DNA from 2 places in the Acetanaerobacterium sp. MSJ-12 genome. Region 2 is predicted to be linked to the other one. Evidence: predicted binding sites of a transcription regulator. Region 2 holds the regulator's gene; the other holds the start of a gene.

Region 1 (4,161 bases), on a different contig from region 2:
CGGGCGCTGCCCGGGAACCGGCTCTCTGGTGGGTCCTATCCTGCTGGCGGGCGTTTGCCCGGATGGGGTCTACTGGCCCTCTTCCCCTTCAAAGAGATCGATAGGGGACTCGGCCTTGAACTTGTTGACGGCGGCGGTGGCCTTGTTGATGGGCTGCAGGGTGCCGGGGCCGGCGACGCAGCCGCCGACACAGGCCATCCCCTCCATCAGGTAGCCCTCGCGCTTGCCTGCCTTGGCGATGGCCAGCATCTTTTTGCAGTTGGCCAGGCCCTCGGCCCGGTCCATCTTGACCTCCACCTCGGGGTAGAGTTTGTGCACCCCGCTGGCGATGGCCCCGGCGACCCCGCCGGAGACGGCGTAGCCCCGCCCCTCGGGGGCGGCGTCGGCGAAGGGCTCGCCCTCGATCTCGCCGAAGTCCACGTCCTTGGCGGCGAACATCCCCATCAGCTCTTCAAAGGTGATGACGTAGTCCACGTCGCTGCGGATGGTGCGGCGCATGGCCTCCAGCTTTTTGGCGGAGCAGGGGCCGATGAAGGCCACCTTGTGGTCCGGGTGGGTCTTTTTGACGTGGCGGGCGGTCTCCACCATGGGGGTGTAGGCCTGGGACAGGTACTGGGAGATCTCGGGGAACTCGTTTTTGGCCATGACCGACCAGGCCGGGCAGCAGGAGGTGGCCAGGAACCGGGCCTCCCCGGTGGCCACGTGCTTGGCGTAGTGGTGCACCTCTTCCACGGTGCCCCGGTCGGCGCCCCAGCCCACCTCCACCACGTCGGCAAAGCCGATGAGTTTGAGGGCTGCCTTCACCTTGTCGGGGGTGGCGGCCGGACCGAACTGGCCCACAAAGGAGGGGGCCACCTCGGCCACCACCGGCACCCCCTCTTTGAGGGCGGTGGCCAGCTGGAAGAGCTGGGACTTGTCGGTGATGGCGCCAAAGGGGCAGGAGACGATGCACTGGCCGCAGGCCACGCACTTGTCATAGTCGATCTTGGCGCGGCCCAGGTGGTCGCTGCCGATGGCCTTTACCCCGCAGGCGGCGGCGCAGGGGCGGTCGTACTTGACGATGGCGCTGTAGGGGCAGACCTCTTTGCAGCGGCCGCACTTGAGGCACTTGTCCTGGTCGATGACCGTCCCCTCGGCGGTGAACTGGATGGCCGACACCGGGCAGACCGACACGCAGGGGTGGGCCAGGCAGTGGCGGCAGTTGTCGGTGACCATGTAGGAGGTCTCAGGGCAGGCGTTGCAAGCAAAGGGGATGACGTTGATCAGTGGCAGCTCGTAGGCCTGGTTGATGAGCATGTCGTCGCTGAGGCCCTTGGAGATGGGGGCGTTGTCGTTGATGTCGCGCAGGGGCAGGCCCATGGCCAGCCGCAGCCGCTCGCCGACGATGGCCCGCTCTTTGAAGACGCTGTCGCGGTATTGGGGAATTTCGCCCGAGATGATCTTGTAGGGCAGCTCCTCTACCTTTTCGTGGCTCCACCCCTCAAAGGCGAGCCGGGCGATCTCGGTAAAGATCTGGCGGCGAATTTTGGTGACGGGTGTGTAAACTCCTCTCACGTTGCAATCACTTCCTCACAATCGATAAAATGCGTGTCATGACCTCTTCATTGGTGGCCTTTTCGATCTGCTGGCCGTCCACAAAGACCACCGGACAGACCTGGCTGTGGTCGTGCTCGGTGTGGCAGACCTGGGTCTCCACCTCGATTTTTACCCCGTGGCGCATCTCGTACTTGAGCTTTTTCAGGCTCTCCACCGACTCAATGATGTCCATGGCGCCATTCATGATGCACTGGGTGCAAACGCAGACGACCACACGGATGGATTTCATCGTTTTCACCTTTGTTCACTCCTGCTCTTATTTGGTTTGCGGGTTGGGCGGCTTGATACCGAATTAACAATCTAACCTATTATACACTGGCCATACCGCCATTTCAATAGCATTTATCGACAGTTTTTCCACCCGATTTTGGCAGGAACGCGGCCTTTTCCCGCCCTGCGCAATCGTGTATAATAGATAAAATAGAGAAGCCATGCCCTCCCCCCTGCCCGGCGGGGCGGCGGGGCCGGCAGTTTGACGCGAGGAGGCGCAGAGAGACGATGGTTACAGTGACAGTCTGTGTGGGCAGTTCCTGCCACATGAAGGGCTCCTACCAGGTCATCAAGACCTTTCAGGAGATCATCAAGGAGCGGGGGCTGGAGGACAAGGTGGCCCTCAAGGCCTCGTTTTGCATGGGGCGCTGTTTGGACGGCATCTCCATGCAGGTGGACGACGAGCCCATCTCCCATGTGGGGTTTGCCAACGCCAGCGACATTTTTTACCAGTACGTACTGCCCAAGGTAGAGGAGGAATAAAACGGTGAGCAGCATCATCAAACTCAACGAGGGAAACTGCCAAAACTGCTACAAGTGCATCCGGCACTGCCCCATCAAGGCCATCTCCTTTTCGGGCGGGAAGGTGCAGATCATCGAGGACGAGTGCGTCCTCTGCGGCACCTGCGTGGACGTCTGCCCGCAAAACGCCCGCTTCACCACCGACCACCGGCCCAAGGTGCTGGAGCTGCTGAAGGGGCCCGACCCGGTCTACGTGACCCTGGCCCCCTCTTACAAGAGCTACTTCACCGACCTCACCTTTGAGCAGCTCTCGGCCGCCCTCAAGGCCGTGGGCTTTGCCGGGGTGGAGGAGACCGCCGTGGGCGCCTACGAGACCTCCCGCGCCTACGCCCAGCTGATGGCCGCCGGCGAGATGGAGAACATCATCGCCACGGCCTGCCCCTCGGTGGTGATGATGGTCGAGCGCCACTACCCGGCCATCGCCCAGTGGCTGGCCCCGGTCTACTCCCCCATGATGGCCCACGCTAAGATGATGAAGGCGAAATACGGCCAGAACATCCACGTGGTCTTCATCGGCCCCTGCCTGGCCAAGAAGGAGGAGGCCATGGACCCCCTGGCCGGGGGGGACGTGGACTACGCCCTGAGCTTCAACGCCCTGCGCGCCCTCATCGAGGGGGCCCCCCAGGGGGAGGCCGACGGGGAGGCGGTGGGCACCGCCCACCCGGTCAGCCGCCTCTACCCCAAGCCCAGCGGCATCCTCAAGAGCATCGAGCCGGAGAGCTACGGCCACTACCGCAAGGTCTGCGTCGACGGGGTGGAAAACTGCATGGAGCTCTTCTCCTGGCTGGAGAGCGAGCGCCCCACCGGCCTCTTCATCGAGGCCAACATGTGCGCTGGGGCCTGCCTGGGCGGCCCGGTGATGCGCCGGGCGGGGATCTCCAGCTTCCGCGGGCGGATGGAGATCGACGACCAGCCCAAGCCCCGGGACGCCCGGCCCGCCCCCTCGGCCGCCTGTGAGCTGGATCACCTGCGGCTCTTCCGGGGGGCCCCCAAGGCCGAGCCCATCCCCACCGAGGAGGAGATCCGCGCCATCCTCGCCCAGATCGGCAAGACCAGCCCCGAGCAGGAGCTCAACTGCGGCGGCTGCGGCTACGAGACCTGCCGGGACAAGGCCATTGCCGTCTACCGGGGGAAGGCCGACGTCAACATGTGCCTGCCCTACCTGCGGGAGAAGGCGGAGAACATCTCCTCCACCGTCATTCAGCACTCCCCCAACGGCACCATCGCCCTGACCGAGGAGCTGGAGGTGCTGGACCTGAACCCCGCCGCCGAGGAGATGATGGGGCTGCGCCGGGAGAGCGCCGTCGGCCAGATCATCCCCGAGTTTTTCGGCGACGACACCTTTGACCGCGCCAGGGAGAGCGGCCGCCCGGCCATGAAGAACGAAGTGGTGGTGGGCGAGGGCGTCAGCGTGGAGGAGACGGTGATCTACATCCGCGAGAACCGGATGTTCATCGTCTTCATGAAGGACATGACCGCCGAGAACGAGAACAAGAAAAAGCTGGAGGGCCTGCGGATGCACACCGTGGACACCGCCCAGAAGGTCATTGACAAGCAGATGCGGGTGGCCCAGGAGATCGCCTCCCTGCTGGGGGAGACCACCGCCGAGACCAAGGTGGCCCTCACCAGCCTGAAAAAGAGCATGGAACAGGGGGAGGACGGTGCCCTATGAAATTCTTTGCCGACGCCGCCTATGAGAGCATCAACCACTACGGCGAGGAGCTGTGCGGCGACAAGGTGGAGTTCATCCGCGACCAGGGGGGCGGCTTCTAC
Region 2 (4,161 bases):
CGCCGGCGCCCGGGTGCTGGAATGCGCCTGCGGCCCCTGCATCGGGATGGGCCAATCCCCCAAGTCGGGCGGGGTCTCCCTGCGCACCTTCAACCGCAACTTTGAGGGGCGCAGCGGCACCGCTGACGCCCAGGTCTACCTGGTCAGCCCCGAGACGGCCGCCTGGTCGGCCCTGCAGGGGGTCATCAGCGACCCCACCGAAATCGGCGACCTGGGGGGGATCGAGATGCCCGCCCGCTTTTTGGTCAATGACAACCTGTTGGTCGCCCCCGCCGCCCCCGAAGAGGCCGGCGCAGTGGAGGTGGTGCGCGGCCCCAACATCAAGCCCTACCCCAAGACCGAACCCCTCTGCGACCACCTGAAAAAAGAGGTGGTGCTGAAGGTGGGGGACAACATCACCACCGACCACATCATGCCCGCCGGGGCCAAGGTCCTCCCCTACCGCTCCAACGTCCCCAAAATCAGCGAGTTCTGCTTCACCGCCTGCGACCCCGACTTCCCCGCCCGCTGCAAGGAAAAGCAGGGCGGCATCATCGTCGGCGGCCAGAACTACGGTCAGGGCTCCTCCCGCGAGCACGCCGCCCTCGCCCCCCTCTACCTGGGCGTCAAGGCGGTCATCGCCCAGAGCTTTGCCCGCATCCACAAGGCAAACCTGGTCAACGCCGGCATCCTCCCCCTGGAGTTTGCCGACGCGGCGGACTACGAGGCCCTCTCCCTCGGCGACGAGCTGGAGATCGTCGGGCTGATCGACGCCCTGAAAGAGGGCGGCCGGCTCACCGTCAAAAACAACACCCGCGGCACCCAGTTTGCGGTGCGGGCGGAGCTGTCCGAGCGGCAGGTGGAGATGCTCCTCTGCGGCGGGCTGCTGGACTACACCAAAAAAATGAGCGAAAGGCAGGCAATGAGATGATGGAAGAAAAAATGGTCTCCGCAACCGAACAGTTTGCCAAGGTTTTACAGGGCCAGTTGGAGCGCATCCAGCGGGTGAAGGAGCAGGGCGACTTTGTCGATTACAGCGGTCTCGACCAGATCGTGATCGGCGTCTGCGGCGGCGACGGCATCGGCCCCCGCATCACCCACGAGGCCCAGCGGGTCATCTCCTACCTGCTGCAAGACCAGGTGAAGGCCGGCCGGGTGGTCTTTAAAGAGATCGACGGGCTGACCATCGAGAACCGGGTGGCCCAGAACAAGGCCATCCCCGACGACGTGCTGGCCGAACTCAAGGCCTGCCACGTCATCCTCAAGGGGCCCACCACCACCCCCCGCAAGGGCGACCCCTGGCCCAACATCGAAAGCGCCAACGTGGCCATGCGCAAAGAGCTCGACCTCTTTGCCAACGTCCGCCCGGTGAAGGTGCCCGAACAGGGCATCGACTGGACCTTCTTCCGCGAAAACACCGAGGGCGCCTACACCCTGGGCTCGCTGGGGGTCAATGTGGACGAGGACCTGGCGGTGGACTTCACCGTCACCACCACCCAGGGCACCGAGCGCATCGCCCGGCTGGCTTACGACTACGCCCGCAAAAACGGCAAGGGCCGGGTCTCTATCGTCACCAAGGCAAATGTCATCAAGACCACCGACGGCAAGTTTTTGGAGATCTGCCAGAAGGTGGCCCAGGAGTACCCTGAGATCGCCACCGACGACTGGTACATCGACATCATGACCGCCAAGCTGGTGGACGAAAAGCGCCGCCGCGACTTCCGTGTCTTCGTCCTCCCCAACCTCTACGGCGACATCATCACCGACGAGGCGGCCGAGTTCCAGGGTGGCGTCGGCACCGCCGGCAGCGCCAACCTGGGCAAGCGTTACGCCATGTTCGAGGCCATTCACGGCTCCGCCCCCCGGATGGTGAAGGAGGGGCGGGACATCTACGCCGACCCCTGTTCCATGCTGCGGGCCGCCGTCCTGCTGCTCTCCCACATCGGCTACCAGGCCGAGGCGGACAAGTTGGAGCGGGCGCTGGACATCTGCATGTTTGAAGAGAAGAAGATGCACTGCACCGGCCGCGATACCGGCTGCACCTGCGAAGAATTCGGCAACTACGTGATGGACACCATCCAGTCGCTGTAAAAACGGGGTGTTTTTGTGAAAAAGAACGGCGTTTCCCTGTCTGTCATCCGGCGGCTCCCCCGCTACTACCGCTTTTTGGGGGACCTGCTGCAAAACGGGGTGGGGCGCATCTCCTCCAAGGAGCTGTCCCAGAAGATGAACCTCACCGCCTCGCAGATCCGCCAGGACCTCAACTGTTTTGGGGGCTTCGGCCAGCAGGGCTACGGCTACAACATCGAACAGCTCCACCGGGAAATCGGGCGGATCATCGGCGTGGACACCATGCACGACACCATCCTCATCGGCGCGGGCAACCTGGGCAGCGCCATCGCCGCCCACATGAACTTTGAGAAGCGGGGCTTTCGCCTGGCGGGGATCTTCGACTCCGACCCCCAAAAGACCGGCGAGATCATCGCCGGCCTGCCGGTGCGCTCCACCGGCGAGCTGGAAACCTTCTGCCGGGAAAACCACCCCACCATCGCTATCCTCTGTATCCCCAAGACGGCGGCCCCCAAGGTGGCCCCCCAACTGGTGGATCTGGGCATCACCGGGTTTTGGAACTTCAGCCACTACGACCTGCGGGTCGACCACAGCGACGTGGTGGTGGAAAACGTCCATCTGGGGGACAGCCTGCTGACCCTCTGCTACCAGGTGACCCACAACAGGCCGGAGGAGGACGAGGGGGAAAAATAAGCCCCTTCCCTCCCCCGCCGGCAGGGCGCAAAAAAACAGGTGCGGATCCGTTCGCACCTGTTTTTTCTTTGCCGTCAGTCGATGGCGGTGTCCAGCGCCAGCAAGATCATGTCCTTGAGGTTTTTCTCCTTGTCCTCTGCCGAAACGCCCTTGGCCCCCGGCTTGAAGGAGGTCTCGACGATGGACATGACGGTGAGGGCCTTGGCCCCGTAGCGGGCGGCCACGGTGTAAAGGCCCGCCCCCTCCATCTCCGAGGCGATGACCCCGTAGTCGGCCCAGACCTTCTTGTACTCCTCCTTGTTGTCGATGTAGAGGTGGTCGTTGCAGATGGTGTTGCCCACGTAAACCGGCAGTCCCCTCTCCCGGGCGATGTGGTAGCACTTGTCCAGCAGCTCAAAGTCGGCGCAGGGGGCGTAGTGGCCGGGGAAGATGTGGTCGTTGAGGGCGGAGGTGGTGCTGGTCGCCTGGGAGAGGACCAGATCCAGGGCCTTCAGCTTCTCGGAATAGGCGCCGGCGGTCCCCAGGCGGATCATCTTTTTGCAGCCGTAGTCCCGGGCCAGCTCGGTCGCGTAGATGAGGATGGAGGGGATCCCCATGCCGGTCCCCATGACTGACACCCGCTGCCCCTTGTAGGTGCCGGTGTAGCCGTACATCCCCCGGATCTCGTTGAAGCAGACGGCGTCCTCCAAATAGGTCTCGGCAATGTGCTTGGCCCGCATCGGGTCCCCGGGGAGGAGGATGTTGGGGGCGATCTCCCCCGCCTTTGCGGCAATGTGCATGCTCATGTCAACAGACAACCCCTTTCGACTGCGCCTCACGGCGCTTTTTTCCATGATACCGTTCTTTTTTGCCGGTGGCAATCCGCCTTGCCGCGATTTGGCGTTCCCGTGCATTTTCGCCGGGAAATTTGTGTATATTCCCCTCTCCCTCTGCCGTCGCGGCAGAAAAGGGGCCACCCTCTCCTTTCCCCTTGTATCCAAGGGGCAAAAGTGCTAAAATATAGCAAATATACAAAAAAATATTATTCGCTTTTTCAAACGACCAGGAGGTGCCGTCATGCTGGAAAAGGTCAACCTAAAAAAGATCATGATGAAGGAGGAGTACAAGGCCATTGCGGGGCAGCTCAAGCCCCGCCTCTCCGCCCTGCAACAGCAGATGAAGGAGGCCAAGGTGCCGGTCATCATCCTCTTTGAGGGGTGGAGCGCCGCCGGCAAGGGCAGCAAGATTTCCGACGTCATCCTCAACCTGGACCCCCGGGGCTTCAAGGTCTACTCCACCGTCGACCCGGACGAGACCGAGGCCCGCCACCCCTTCCTCTGGCGGTTCTGGCAGAAAATCCCCATCGCCGGGGAGTTCTCCATCTTCGACCGCAGCTGGTACCAAGAGGTGTCCACTGCCCAGCTGGAAAACGCCCTCCCC

What was found. Region 2 encodes Rex, which represses fermentation and respiration genes when NADH is low (regulators of the CRP and FNR family bind a similar motif). Its sites were predicted from a motif close to ATTGTTAANNNNTTAACAAT; they were not measured.
Region 1: the regulator Rex is predicted to act here: its motif matches at 1,877-1,896, upstream of KQI11_RS08820 ((2Fe-2S) ferredoxin domain-containing protein).

What each region holds. Positions count from the first base shown of each region.
Region 1 is NZ_JAHLPK010000007.1:6,388-10,548, reverse strand. Features, by position in the region: gene KQI11_RS08830 (4Fe-4S dicluster domain-containing protein) at 70-1,554, opposite strand; gene KQI11_RS08825 (hypothetical protein) at 1,562-1,834, opposite strand; gene KQI11_RS08820 ((2Fe-2S) ferredoxin domain-containing protein) at 2,095-2,349, shown strand; gene KQI11_RS13525 ([Fe-Fe] hydrogenase large subunit C-terminal domain-containing protein) at 2,354-4,060, shown strand; gene KQI11_RS08810 (SpoIIE family protein phosphatase) at 4,057-4,161, shown strand, end outside.
Region 2 is NZ_JAHLPK010000003.1:106,886-111,046, reverse strand. Features, by position in the region: gene KQI11_RS04220 (aconitate hydratase) at 1-910, shown strand, start outside; gene KQI11_RS04215 (isocitrate/isopropylmalate family dehydrogenase) at 910-2,070, shown strand; gene KQI11_RS04210 (redox-sensing transcriptional repressor Rex) at 2,086-2,742, shown strand; gene deoD (purine-nucleoside phosphorylase) at 2,817-3,527, opposite strand; gene pap (polyphosphate:AMP phosphotransferase) at 3,799-4,161, shown strand, end outside.